2 regions of the Sulfitobacter sp. 1A13353 genome follow, and region 2 is predicted to be linked to the other one. Evidence: riboswitches for the same ligand, from Rfam matches in the RefSeq annotation. Region 2 holds a riboswitch; the other holds the start of a gene.
What was found. Region 2 has a riboswitch for cobalamin ahead of ACGYLO_RS07375 (DUF1636 domain-containing protein). Riboswitches for the same ligand answer to the same signal wherever they lie in the genome.
Positions count from the first base shown of each region.

Region 1 (5,869 bases), on a different contig from region 2:
CATAGCCTTCGCCCGCCAAACGCATCAGCATGTCTTCGACACTGGCCAGCGCGTCGAGCCCGACCGCATGGGCCAGCTGATCGTCCCGCCCCGGATAGGTCGAGAGCACCAGTGCCAGCTTGCGCGTGGCCGCCGGGGTCTGCGCCAGCCGATGCCAGCCCAGCACGCGGGCGACGACAGCCTCGATCCGCGCCTCTTCGGCGCGGTGGGCAAAGCGGGAATATTGCAGATCGGGGTCGCGCTTTCCGGGGCTCTTGAAGCTGACGACGCCACCGAAGATGCGGCCATCGACCTCGGGCAGGACCACATGCATCGCCAGATCGGCGGGGGAAAGGCCGCGCTCGCTTTCGTCCCAGTCGCGCCGCCGGGCGGTGGAGAGGGCCACCTGAAACACCGGGCAGCCCGGCGCGTCGAGCGGGGAGGTGCCATCATCCCCGCGCCCCGAAAAGGCGGTGGCGTTGACGATGGCCACGGGTTTCATCGCCGCCAAGGCATCGTCCAGAAAGCCCCGCGCAGGATCGGATTTGAGCGAGGGTACGAAAAGCCCGATGGCGTTCAGCCCCGCCGCCCGCAACGCCCGGATCAGCGCGTCGACGGGCGCGGTATCGGCGGCCAGAAGATAGCTGCGGTAAAAGGTAACCGCGACAGTCTCCCCCGCCGCGTCGGCGAGGGGGAGCACCCCTTGATCGGGGTCGTAATAGCCGCAATCGGGCACCGTTTTCGTGCCCATGACCGGCCCGGCGTAAAAGCCCGCCGCCAGCGCCATCTGCGCCAGCGCGGCCTGCGCCGCCACCGGCCCGCCCGCATCACAAAGATGCGCAAGACGGCGCAGCGTGGAAACCGGCAAAGTCGAATGCGCGTCGAGCCCCGGATCCTCGCGCCCATCGGCCGGCAAGACGGCCAGCGCGATATCATGGCGGCGGGCGAAGTCTTGGACCTGCATGATGCCGTAGGGCCAGTAATTCTCCCCCCCGATGAGGCGGATCAAAATGCCCTTGGCCCCGGTCAGCGTCTGTTCGATATAGTTGTCGACCGAGGCCGGGTGCCGCAGCGCCACGAGGTTGCACAGCCGCAGCGAGGGCAGCTTGCCCTCCTTGCCGCCGCCGCGATGCCAGCCTGCCGCGAAAGCGCCGAGGTCACTGTCGGAAAACGACAGCACCACCAGATCGGCGGGGGTTTGCCCCGGATCATAGGGGGTGTCGGTATCCTCCAACCCGTGGCTTTCGCGAAAGACGACATGCATGGGCGGTCAGGCTCCCAAAGTCTCGCGGATTTTGGCAAGGTCGATGTCGTCATGCTCGGCGATCACCACCAGATGCCCGGCGCGCGTGTCGCTGCCCCAAGGGCGGTCGAACTGCTGGCGCACCCGCGCGCCCACGGCCTGCACCAACAGGCGCATCGGTTTACCCTCGACCGCGACATAGCCCTTCACGCGCAGGATGTTCTGCTCGCGCGCGAGCCGTTCGATCGAGGCCACCAGCGCATCGACATCCGACACTTCCGGCATCGGGATCACCACGGTTTCGAAATCGTCATGCTCGTGATCGTCGTGGCCGTCATGATGCGAAGGGCGCGCGGCGAGGTCGTCTTCGGCGGCGGCGTTGAGGCCCAGCACGACCTTGGGGTCGATCACGCCTTCGGTCATCTCAAGGATCGGAATCTCACGCGGGCTTTCCTCTTCGATCACCTTGCGGGCTTTGGCGAGGCCATCGGGACCGGCCAGATCGGCCTTGGACATCAGCACGATATCGGCGCAGGAAATCTGATCTTCGAACACTTCGGAGAGCGGCGTTTCGTGGTCGAGGCTGTCGTCGGCCAGACGCTGCGCGTCCACGGCGGCGACATCGGCGGCGAAAGTGCCAGCGGCCACGGCCTCGGCATCGGCCAGCGCGATGACGCCGTCGACGGTGATCTTGGACCGGATCGCGGGCCAGTCGAAGGCCTTGAGCAGCGGTTTTGGCAGGGCCAGCCCAGAGGTTTCGATCAGGATGTGATCGGGGCGCGTCGGCAGGGCCATCAACGCTTCGATGGTGGGGATGAAATCATCGGCCACGGTGCAACAGATGCAGCCATTGGCCAGCTCGACGATATTCTCCGCCGGGCAGTCGTCGATGGCGCAGGATTTCAGGATGTCCCCATCCACCCCCACGGTGCCGAACTCATTGACCAGAACCGCAAGGCGGCGCCCGCCTGCATTGGTCATCAAATGGCGGATGAGCGTGGTTTTACCAGCGCCGAGAAAGCCGGTGATGACGGTAACGGGAATTTTGGCGAGATCGCTCATGCGGTAGGCTCCTGCGGCAGGGTCAAAGGGGGGATACGCGCAAGGCTTTGCTTGCGAAAGATGACCGGGCGTTCGCGCCATGGCACCAGCCCGTCTTGGGTGGCGGCATAGGCGGCGGCTCCGGCAAGGATGTCGGCGGCGTCTTCCTTGGTCAAGCGGCCATAGACATAGGACCATTTGCCCGGCGCAGACAGCGCCACGGCGGCCCCCTGCGAACAGGCGGAAAGACATTGCACTGGCACGATGGTCACGCCCTCTGGCGCGCCTGCGGCGTCGAGGGCGGCATGAAGCTGCGCACCGGGGCGCGGGGCGTCTTCCTCCAGCACCTCGCCTGCGCGGCAGGTCCTGCAGACATGTAGGGTTGCGCTCATTGATCTTGTCCCATCGAGTTATGCGTGCCGGGTATGCGCTCCGGCCCGCCATGAAAAGGGGAGGCGGTGCGATTATTCAACTGTCAGCACCTCGCGGGCTGTAATCGGCGCGCCGTTCACCGCCAAGGGGCGGTGGTCGTTGGCGTTAAGCGTGACCTCTACCGTGACCTCGCCCTTGGGCAGGTCAGCCAGATGCAGCCACGGGCCATAAAGCCGCCCGATCTTGGCACCGTTGACATAGACATGGGCATGGCCCTCGCCCGGTTGATTTTCGCCGCTGGCGTTCTGGGGGGCAAAGGCGAAGCCTTCGGTCTCAACAAAAAGGTTATGGCCTGACATCGGGTCGGGGGTCACGCGGATTGCAAGGCTGGGGGCCTCTTCGGCGGCCAGCGCGATGGGCTGGCCATGCATGCGCGCGTGATCCGCGCCACCGTGATCCATGGCCACATGCCCGCCGCCGCCATGGGCGGCAGGGTCGCCGTGGTCATGGCCGTCGAAGGTCACACCGTTGCTTGCGGCGATGGCAAAACCGATGCCACCGCCAAAGACCAATCCAATGGCGAAAAGCGCCAGTGATCTGTCCATTTCGACCTCCCTCAGGCGCTCTGCGCGCCTTCACGTTGCCAAAAGAACCCGGCGAAACTGCCCAGCAACACCCATGCGGCCAAGCCGATGCCAAGCGCACGCGCGGCGAAGAGCGCGCCGATCTCTGTCGGTACCGGGCCGCTGAAGCTTTCGGGTTCGGGTGCGCCGACGACATGGGGGGCCATCAGCAGAACCGCCGCGCCGATCCACGCGCCCCAGCCTTTGCCGAAGGCGAGCAGCCAAAGCGCTACCAACGCTGCCGCTGCGGTGGCGAACCACCAGATCTGCCGCGCAGTGATGTCTGCGGCGGCGACGCCGGGCACTTCGGGCGCAAGGCTGAACCCCGGCGCGAGGTGGAAGGCCACGAAACCGGCGACACCCCAAAGGATGCCCCAGCGGCCATCGATTACCGCGCCGCGCTCTTCGCCAAGGCTCATCGCGGCCAGAAGGATCAGCGCATAGGCGGTATAGGTCAGCATGGTGAAGATCAGGCTCAACCCATCGCGGACGGCATCGAAACCGGGCAAATCGGGGTGCGCGCTGACGGGGTCGGCCCCGAAATGCACCAGCGCGCCGGTCTCATAAAGCTCGGCGTGAAGCAGCACGGGCTGCACGAAATAGAGTTGCAGCAGGCCGGTCAACAGGCCGGCAGAGGCCCCGGCAAACAGGGCGGAAGTCAGAAAACGTGAAAACATCGCAATGATCCTTAGATGCGAAATGATACTCAGCGCCGCGCGAAACGCGGGCCGAGCCATCAGCCAGCCTCAAGATGTGCCAAAGCCCTCCCGACGCAGCGAACGGCGGGCGCGGGCAAAACAGCGAAAGGCAGGCATTGATAAATGGCAGAATCACAGACAGCCGGACTGCGGCATGGCAGCCCGGACCCCAGTGATACCGAACGCGGCGCTTAGTGGCAGGGAAAGCCTGTCGCGTGGCGCACGTCATGGGCGGCATCATGCAGTGCTGCGGCCTGCACATGGCCGGTCAGCGCCATCAGAGCCACACCCAATACGGCGGCAAACAGCGCCGGTACGAGTTTGCTGCGCGTGGCACCGGCGGTCTTAATCATCGTCGTCATCTTCAATCTCCTTACCGTCACACCCGACGGGATCTAGCGTTTCATTTGCCTGGCAGGTCTCCTGGCTCGCGGGTCGTGGCCTTTGCCCGCCTTCCCCGTCCGAAAGGACAAGTGGCACGAGGGGCATTGGCTTACCGCTTACAGTCGCGGGGGCGGCTTCGGCTTCAGGGTCGGGCGACCCCTTACTGAATTCCCTTTTCGGTCCCACACTCGAAGGCGCTTTTCGGGACACCAAGCGCCCTCAATTACGCATTTTAGGCCCTTCCTGACAAGCCGCATTTATCGAACCTCGCGGAACCGTATGGCGCATACAGCATTTAGTAGATAAATATGGCCCAACCCCCAGTATGCGGGTTGACCCAAAAGCCACGTGCAGGGCACATTGACGGCCAGTTTTGATCAAAGGGCGGGAATTCATGAACGACAACACGGTCTCCGCCGCTCGGCAGACCCTGACCGAAGACGTTCTAGGCAAGGTCGTGCGCTATGCCCGCCTGCCGCTGTGCATCACCGACCCGACCCTGCCGGACAACCCCATCGTCTATGTGAATGACGCTTTCACCGATCTGACCGGCTATGGCTTGGATGAGATCGTGGGCCAGAACTGCCGCTTCCTGCAAGGCCCGGAAACCACGCGCGAAAGCGTCGATGCGGTGCGCGAAATCCTACTGGCGCGCCGGGTCGACACGGTTGAGATCGTGAACTACCGCAAGGATGGCAGCCGCTTCCTGAACGCCCTGCAACTGGGGCCGATCAATGACGAAGATGGCAATCTGATCTACTTCTTCGGCTCGCAACTCGACGTTTCCGAACGCCGCCGGGCGGAGCGGGAGCACCGGCAATTGGCCGATGACGAATTGCTGCACCGGCTGCGCAATATCGTCAACGTCATGACCGCCATGGTCCGCCTGACCGCCCGTGAGGAGCCGAGCCCCGCGGCCTTTGCCGACAAGGTGATCGAGCGGCTGGCCGCCTTGGGCGCGGCGCATTTCGACACGATTGGCCGCAGCGACCAGCATGAGGTGGATTTCGAGACGCTGATGGGGCCGATCATGCGGGCCTATACCTCGGCCACCGAGGATCAGATCAACCTCACCGGGGCGAATCCGCTGATCTCGCACCGCCTCGTTTCCCCCCTGACGCTGGCCTTGCACGAGCTGGCGACGAATGCGGTGAAACACGGCTCGCTCAGTTCCGATACCGGGCGGGTATCGCTCGATATCACCATCCTTCAGGAGCCTGCCCGCCTGCGGTTTGTCTGGCGCGAAACAGGCGGGCCGGAGGTCATCAAGTCTCCGCGCAACAGCGGCTCGCGGATCATCCAGTCCTTGACCCGCGCGGTCGGTGGCACCCTGCACTACGATTGGCAGCCCGAAGGGTTGATTGCCACGGCGGAGTTCCCCGTGGCCGCCCTTGGCGAAGGCTGACCGTCAGACGATCACCTGCTGCGCGGCCTGCTCTCCGACCCCGAAAACACGCTTGTAACGCGCGATCTCATCCACCGGACCCATCGCCTTGTTGGGGTTGTCCGACAGTTTGACCGTGGGCCGC
Region 1 covers NZ_JBIFFS010000001.1:525,682-531,550, reverse strand. Annotated here, with positions in the region: gene cobN (cobaltochelatase subunit CobN) at 1-1,243, opposite strand, end outside; gene cobW (cobalamin biosynthesis protein CobW) at 1,250-2,284, opposite strand; gene ACGYLO_RS02570 (DUF1636 domain-containing protein) at 2,281-2,655, opposite strand; gene ACGYLO_RS02565 (hypothetical protein) at 2,728-3,240, opposite strand; gene ACGYLO_RS02560 (CbtA family protein) at 3,252-3,935, opposite strand; gene ACGYLO_RS02555 (CbtB-domain containing protein) at 4,148-4,318, opposite strand; cobalamin riboswitch at 4,352-4,569, opposite strand; gene ACGYLO_RS02550 (PAS domain-containing protein) at 4,735-5,745, shown strand; gene pncB (nicotinate phosphoribosyltransferase) at 5,749-5,869, opposite strand, start outside.
Region 1: linked by a shared signal. The riboswitch ahead of ACGYLO_RS02555 (CbtB-domain containing protein) and the one ahead of ACGYLO_RS07375 (DUF1636 domain-containing protein) in region 2 are both predicted to bind cobalamin.

Region 2 (5,869 bases):
GCGCCAAAGGTCACGGCAAAGGCCAGCGGCAGCGCGATCAGAAGCGACATCGTGTAGTCGGGGATGACGAGTTGCACGACATAGCCCGTATAGGCGCCCATCATGATGAACTCGCCATGGGCCATATTGATGACCCCCATCTGCCCAAAGGTGATCGCGAGCCCAATCGCGGCGAGGAAATAGATCGAGGCCAGCGAAAGACCGTCGAGTGTCAAATCCAACGTCTGCGCCCAGCCAACCCGCGTTTCGACCGCGTCGAGCGTGGCGCGGGCCGCGTCGGTGATCGCGGCGTCCTCCTCTGCGTAGCGCTCATAGAAGACCGCGTTCTGCAGAGCGGTATCGATATCATCCTGCGTCACCAGAGGCGGCACGCTGCCTACCTCGGCAAGCGCGCGATAGGCATCCACCCGGCGCGCCGGGTCATCCAATTGCGCCAGAGGGACGCCGCCCACGCGGCCATCGACGATCTTGGCTTCCAGCGCCGCGCGTATCTCGCCGTGTGGCACGATCCCAGGGGCGAGGCCCGCCTCCACCAGCGTCTCATAGCTTGCTAAGGGTGCTGCCATTGGATCAAGAATGCGGGCGATGTTGCCCTCGGGCTGCTGTTCGGCCACGCCGGTCTTGGCCGAGAGGATCTGGCTCAGCACCGCCCGCGCTTCGAGGGAGGTGTCAGAGGAAAGGCTTTCAATCGCGCGAATGCGCTCATCAGCCGCCTGCCCAAAGCGCGCGGTCAGGAAATTGGCCAATTGCGCCTTCCGGGCGCGCAGGGCGGGATCATCCTCTCCATCAAGTGAGGCCACGAGCGGGCCAAGCTGGCTGGCATCGCTGCGGCGCGCGATGCTTTCAAGCGCGGCGCGGCGGCGCGCAGGATCGGGATCGGACAGTTGAAACTGCACCAAGGCCGTGCCGATGACCCGCCGCACGCCGCCATTGGGGCGCAATTGGCTGAACCCATCCGAGGGCGCAGTGGCCTCTTCGCCCGTATCTATGTCGCGCAGCGCGAGCGTATCATCCGCCTCGGCCCCAAAGTAGAACAGGCCCGAGGTATCGTCTTGCCAGACGTTCCGCTCGGCCCATTGCTCCAGAAAGGCTGGCACCTGCGGCAGGCCCGAGGCCACCAGATCGTCCAATAGGACACCGACCGATTTACGCGAGGGTTTGATCACCTCTGCTTCGTGGGTCTGCAAAAGGGACTGGAGGTCCTGAGCGGATGCAAAACCGACAGAGGCCAGCAAGCACATCAGGCTGAGCAGCATTCGAACCATGAGGTATGGGGCTTTCGGAGAGGGAGTGGTCAAAACGGATGCCGGGCACGGCTGAAAACGCGCCCGGCGCTTGGGTTCAGTAGTTCGAAGTCAACTGAACGCAGGTCTCGGTCTCTTTGTTGTACATGCCGCATTCGAGGTCTTTCCAGTCGGAGACCAGAACCGCCGATTCAGGCAGGAAATCCGTCCATGCATCGCCCGGCACTTCTTCGGTCTGGCTGATGATGTCGAATTGGCCGTCTTCGGTGATTTCACCGATCAACACAGGCTTGGCGAGGTGGTGATTGGGCAGCATGACAGCTGTCCCGCCGGTGAGGTTCGGGAATTCCTGCCCATACATCGCCACACGCACCGCATCCACATCGGTGGTGCCCGCTTCGGTGACCGCGTTTACCCACATGTTGAAGCCGATGTAATGCGCCTCCATCGGGTCATTGGTTACCCGGTCTTCGCCCATCGCCTCTTTCCAAGCGGCGACCCATTCGTCATTTTGCTCGGATTCAGCCGATTGGAAGTAGTTCCAAGCCGCGAGATGGCCCACGAGGTCAGCGGTATCGAGGCCCGAAAGCTCTTCTTCCCCGACCGAGAAGGCGACGACCGGAATGTCATCGGCAGAGATGCCCGCCGCGGCCAGTTCTTTGTAGAAGCCGATATTCGCATCGCCATTGATGGTTGAGATCACGCCCACCTGCGAGCCATCCGCGCCCAGTTCGACTACATCCGACACGATCGTGGACCAGTCGGAATGGCCGAAAGGCGTATAGTTGACGAAGATGTTCTCTTCGGGAATGCCCTTATCCAGCAGATATTGCTCAAGAATGTTGTTGGTGGTTCTGGGATAGACATAGTCAGTGCCCAGCAGCGCGAATTTCTCGACGCCCAGTTCCTCAAGGAAATAATCGGTGGCCGGAATCGCCTGCTGGTTCGGGGCCGCACCGGTGTAGAACACATTGCGCGAGCTTTCCTCGCCCTCATATTGGACGGGGTAGAACATCAGGCCGTTCAGCTCTTCCAGAACGGGCAGCGCGGATTTGCGCGAGACCGAGGTCCAAGAGCCAAAGATGACATCCACCTCCGAGACGGTGAGAAGCTCACGCGCCTTTTCTGCGAACAGCGGCCAGTCGGAAGCCGGGTCAACGACGACCGCTTCGATCTCACATCCCAGCAAGCCGCCCGCGGCGTTCTGCTGCGCGATCAAAAGCTCCATCGTGTCTTTCAATGTCGTCTCGGAAATGGCCATCGTCCCCGAGAGGGAGTGCAGCACGCCAACCTTGATCGGATCGTCGCAGGCTGCAGCGGCGGCTGAACCTGCGAGCAGAAGGGCAGCGGTCGCCGTGACTGTGCGTTTGGTGGAAAATTTCATGACGGTATCCCCGTTTGGTGTGCGGAAAAGCAAAGACGCGATGATGCCTCTTCCACACAGCGTTTATTGTTATCGCGCGCGGATGCCCCCTTGCCGGACAACTCCCTTGGCGCCGCCCCATAGCGAGGCCTCTGCAGCCTCAATTTCAGGGCGCGTTGGAACAAGCCCTAACCCAAGGTCGCTTTCTGCGGCGCAGCAACAACGCCCTTCGATTGGGCGGTTTGAGGTGGACCTGCCAAAATTTAGGCGCTGAGCGCATGGATTTGGCAAGCTCGGGGCACCGGCCTACGGGTTGCACCTCATATTGTGATGTTATAACGTTTCTGAAATAATCCATAGCAGAGCCCGCAAACCATGCCCGCCACCGACAAACGCATTCCCGTCACCCTGCTGACCGGCTTCCTCGGCGCGGGGAAAACCACGCTGCTCAATCACATCGTCGCAAGCGAAGAGGCTCCCAAAATCGCAGTCGTCGTGAATGAATTCGGCGAGGCCGGGCTTGACCACGATCTGATCGAAACCGCCGACGAAGAGGTCATTCTCATGCAATCGGGCTGTCTGTGCTGCTCGATCAGGGGGGATCTGTCGCGGACGCTGCAAGACCTCAAGCGCCGCAGGCAGACGTGGCGCGTGCAATTCGACCGCGTTGTGATCGAGACGACGGGGCTGGCCGATCCCGGCCCCATTCTCCAGACCTTTTTGGCCGATCCCTATCTGGCCCGCAAATTCCGCGTGGACGGGGTTGTGACGGTCGTCGATGCCGCGAATGGGCCGGACACGCTGGATCAGCAGTTCGAAGCCGTCTCGCAGGTGGCGATGGCCGATCTGCTGGTGCTCAGCAAATCCGACTTGGTGACCCAGCAAGCGCTTGCCGCCTTTGAAGGCAGGCTGCGCGACCTCAATCAAACGGCGCGCATCATCAAGGCCGAACGCGGGCTTATCCCGGTTGCATCGCTCTGGGGGCTCAGCGGTATGCGGCGGGCGGTTGATGCGAGCAACGTTATGGAATGGCTCACGCCCGTCGAAAAGTCCGATCCGCTTGACAACCTCTCGGGCTTCGCCGCGCCCACGGCATCCGCCCCCATGATGCAAACCCACCAACATGATGCGCGGATCGGGTCGGCCTCCATCGTTCTAGACGCACCGATCCCGGCCGAGGCTTTCGACCTTTGGCTCGACACGCTGGTCAGGCTGCGCGGGTCCGATCTTTTGCGGGTCAAAGGCATCGTGCATCTGGAAGACGTCCCCATCCCCTTTGTCTTTCACGGCGTGCAGCATCTTTTCGATCCGCCCGTCCCCCTGCGCGACTGGCCAAAGGACGACCGGCAGTCCCGCATTGTCGTCATCGCCCGCGATATGACCAACCCCGAACTGAACCGGAGCCTCGATATGCTACGCGCCCGGCGCGATGGGCCGGAGCGACAGGCGGGATAGCAGCTTGACCCGGCATGGCTCTTCGGCCACAGATCATGGCGATGGTTTCCAGCCGCCGCAGCGGCGTCTGGGATGAAAAGGGAATACGGTAAGGCAAGCAGCGCGCGCCGAAACCGTAACTGCCCCCGCAACTGTGAGCGGTGAGCGACCCCGGCAAAACCACTGAGCTTTAGGCTTGGGAAGGTTCGGGCGAGCGTCGATCCGCGAGTCAGGAGACCTGCCATCACCGGCACCGAGAGGGCCGTAATTGCAACTCAACCCAGACGGGGTGTCTGGTTAGGAGAACATGATGGCGACAGGGAAACTCCCTTGCTGTAGAACATGGCTGCTCGATCCCCCGCGCGATCGCGGAGGGCGACATGGATACGCATCAAAACCACAGGATTACGGTTTGCACCTCATGCAAACACAAGGGCAAGGATTGCCGGCCGGGCTTTGACCTAATCCAGAGGCTGAGCGCCGCAATCGCGGCAGCCGGCGCGGCGATCCCTGAGGGTTTCGAGATCGCGGGCGTGGCCTGTATGGCGGGCTGCGACCGCCCCTGCACGGTGGCCTATCACGCCAGCAAAAAGGCGACCTACCTCTTTGGCGACATCGACCCTGACGAAGACATCGACGACCTTGTGGCCTTCGCCCAGCGTTATGCCACATTGAATGACGGCTGGTGCTCTTCGCTGGACCGCCCCGGCAAACTGCGCAAATCCACCCTTGCGCGGGTGCCCGCGGCGATGATCGAGCTGAAACCCAGCCACCTGCGCGTCTCATGAGAGCCGCCGACCTTGCAGTAAAGGATGTAAGCTGGGCGCCGGGAAAATCGGGCCAGCCGGTTCTGCACCCTACGTCCTTTACCGTCGCAGCGGGCGGCGTTCTGGGCGTGTTGGGGCCGAATGGCGCGGGCAAATCCACCCTTTTACGTCTGCTCTACCGTTTTCAACCGCCCCAAACGGGATCGATCCATGTGGGCGGGCAGGATATTTGGTCCCTCTCCGCCCGTGCCGCCGCGCGGCGCATCGCCGCTGTCTTGCAAGAACAGACGCCGTCCTTTGGGCTGACGGTCTTGGAGATCGTCCGCCTTGGCCGCACGCCTCATCGCGCGGCGTTTTCGTCATCCAGCCGCAAGGACGAGCAGATCATCGACCGCGTCTTGGACCGGCTCAGCCTGCACCCCCTCGCCCACCGCGATGTCGGCACCCTTTCGGGCGGGGAAAGGCAGCGCGTCATGGTCGCCCGCGCCTTGGCGCAGGAGCCGCAGGTCTTGGTCCTGGATGAGCCGACCAACCACCTCGATATACGCCACCAGCTTGAAATCGTGTCCCTGATCCGCGGATTGAACATGACCATCGTCGTCTCGCTTCATGATCTCAATATGGCCGATGGCATCTGTGACGAGGTGCTGGTGCTGAAAGACGGCTATCCGCAGGGCTTCGGCCCGCCAAATACGGTTCTGACCGATGATCTCGTCTCAAGAACATTTCGCGTCGACGCGCAGCGCGAGCGGCTCACCCCCAGCGGCGCGGCGCATTTCTCTTTTGCCCTTCCAGATTGAAACGGAAAACTCTTATGAAACTTACTCTCACCACTCTCGCCGCCCTGATGATCGCCGGATCGGCCTTCGCCCAGACCACCGTGCAAAGCTGCGACCGCGAAGTCACCTTCGATCACCCACCCCAAGCCGCGGTCGCCAATGACGTGAACCTGCTTGAGATGATGCTGGTGCTCGGCCTCGCAGACCGCATGGTGGGCTATACCGGCATCTCGGGCTGGAACAAACTGGACCAAGAGATGACCGCAGGTGTCGCAGCGCTGC
Region 2 covers NZ_JBIFFS010000003.1:2,310-8,178, reverse strand. Annotated here, with positions in the region: gene urtB (urea ABC transporter permease subunit UrtB) at 1-1,265, opposite strand, end outside; gene urtA (urea ABC transporter substrate-binding protein) at 1,342-2,628, opposite strand; gene ACGYLO_RS07380 (GTP-binding protein) at 2,983-4,062, shown strand; cobalamin riboswitch at 4,088-4,302, shown strand; gene ACGYLO_RS07375 (DUF1636 domain-containing protein) at 4,422-4,829, shown strand; gene ACGYLO_RS07370 (ABC transporter ATP-binding protein) at 4,826-5,608, shown strand; gene ACGYLO_RS07365 (ABC transporter substrate-binding protein) at 5,623-5,869, shown strand, end outside.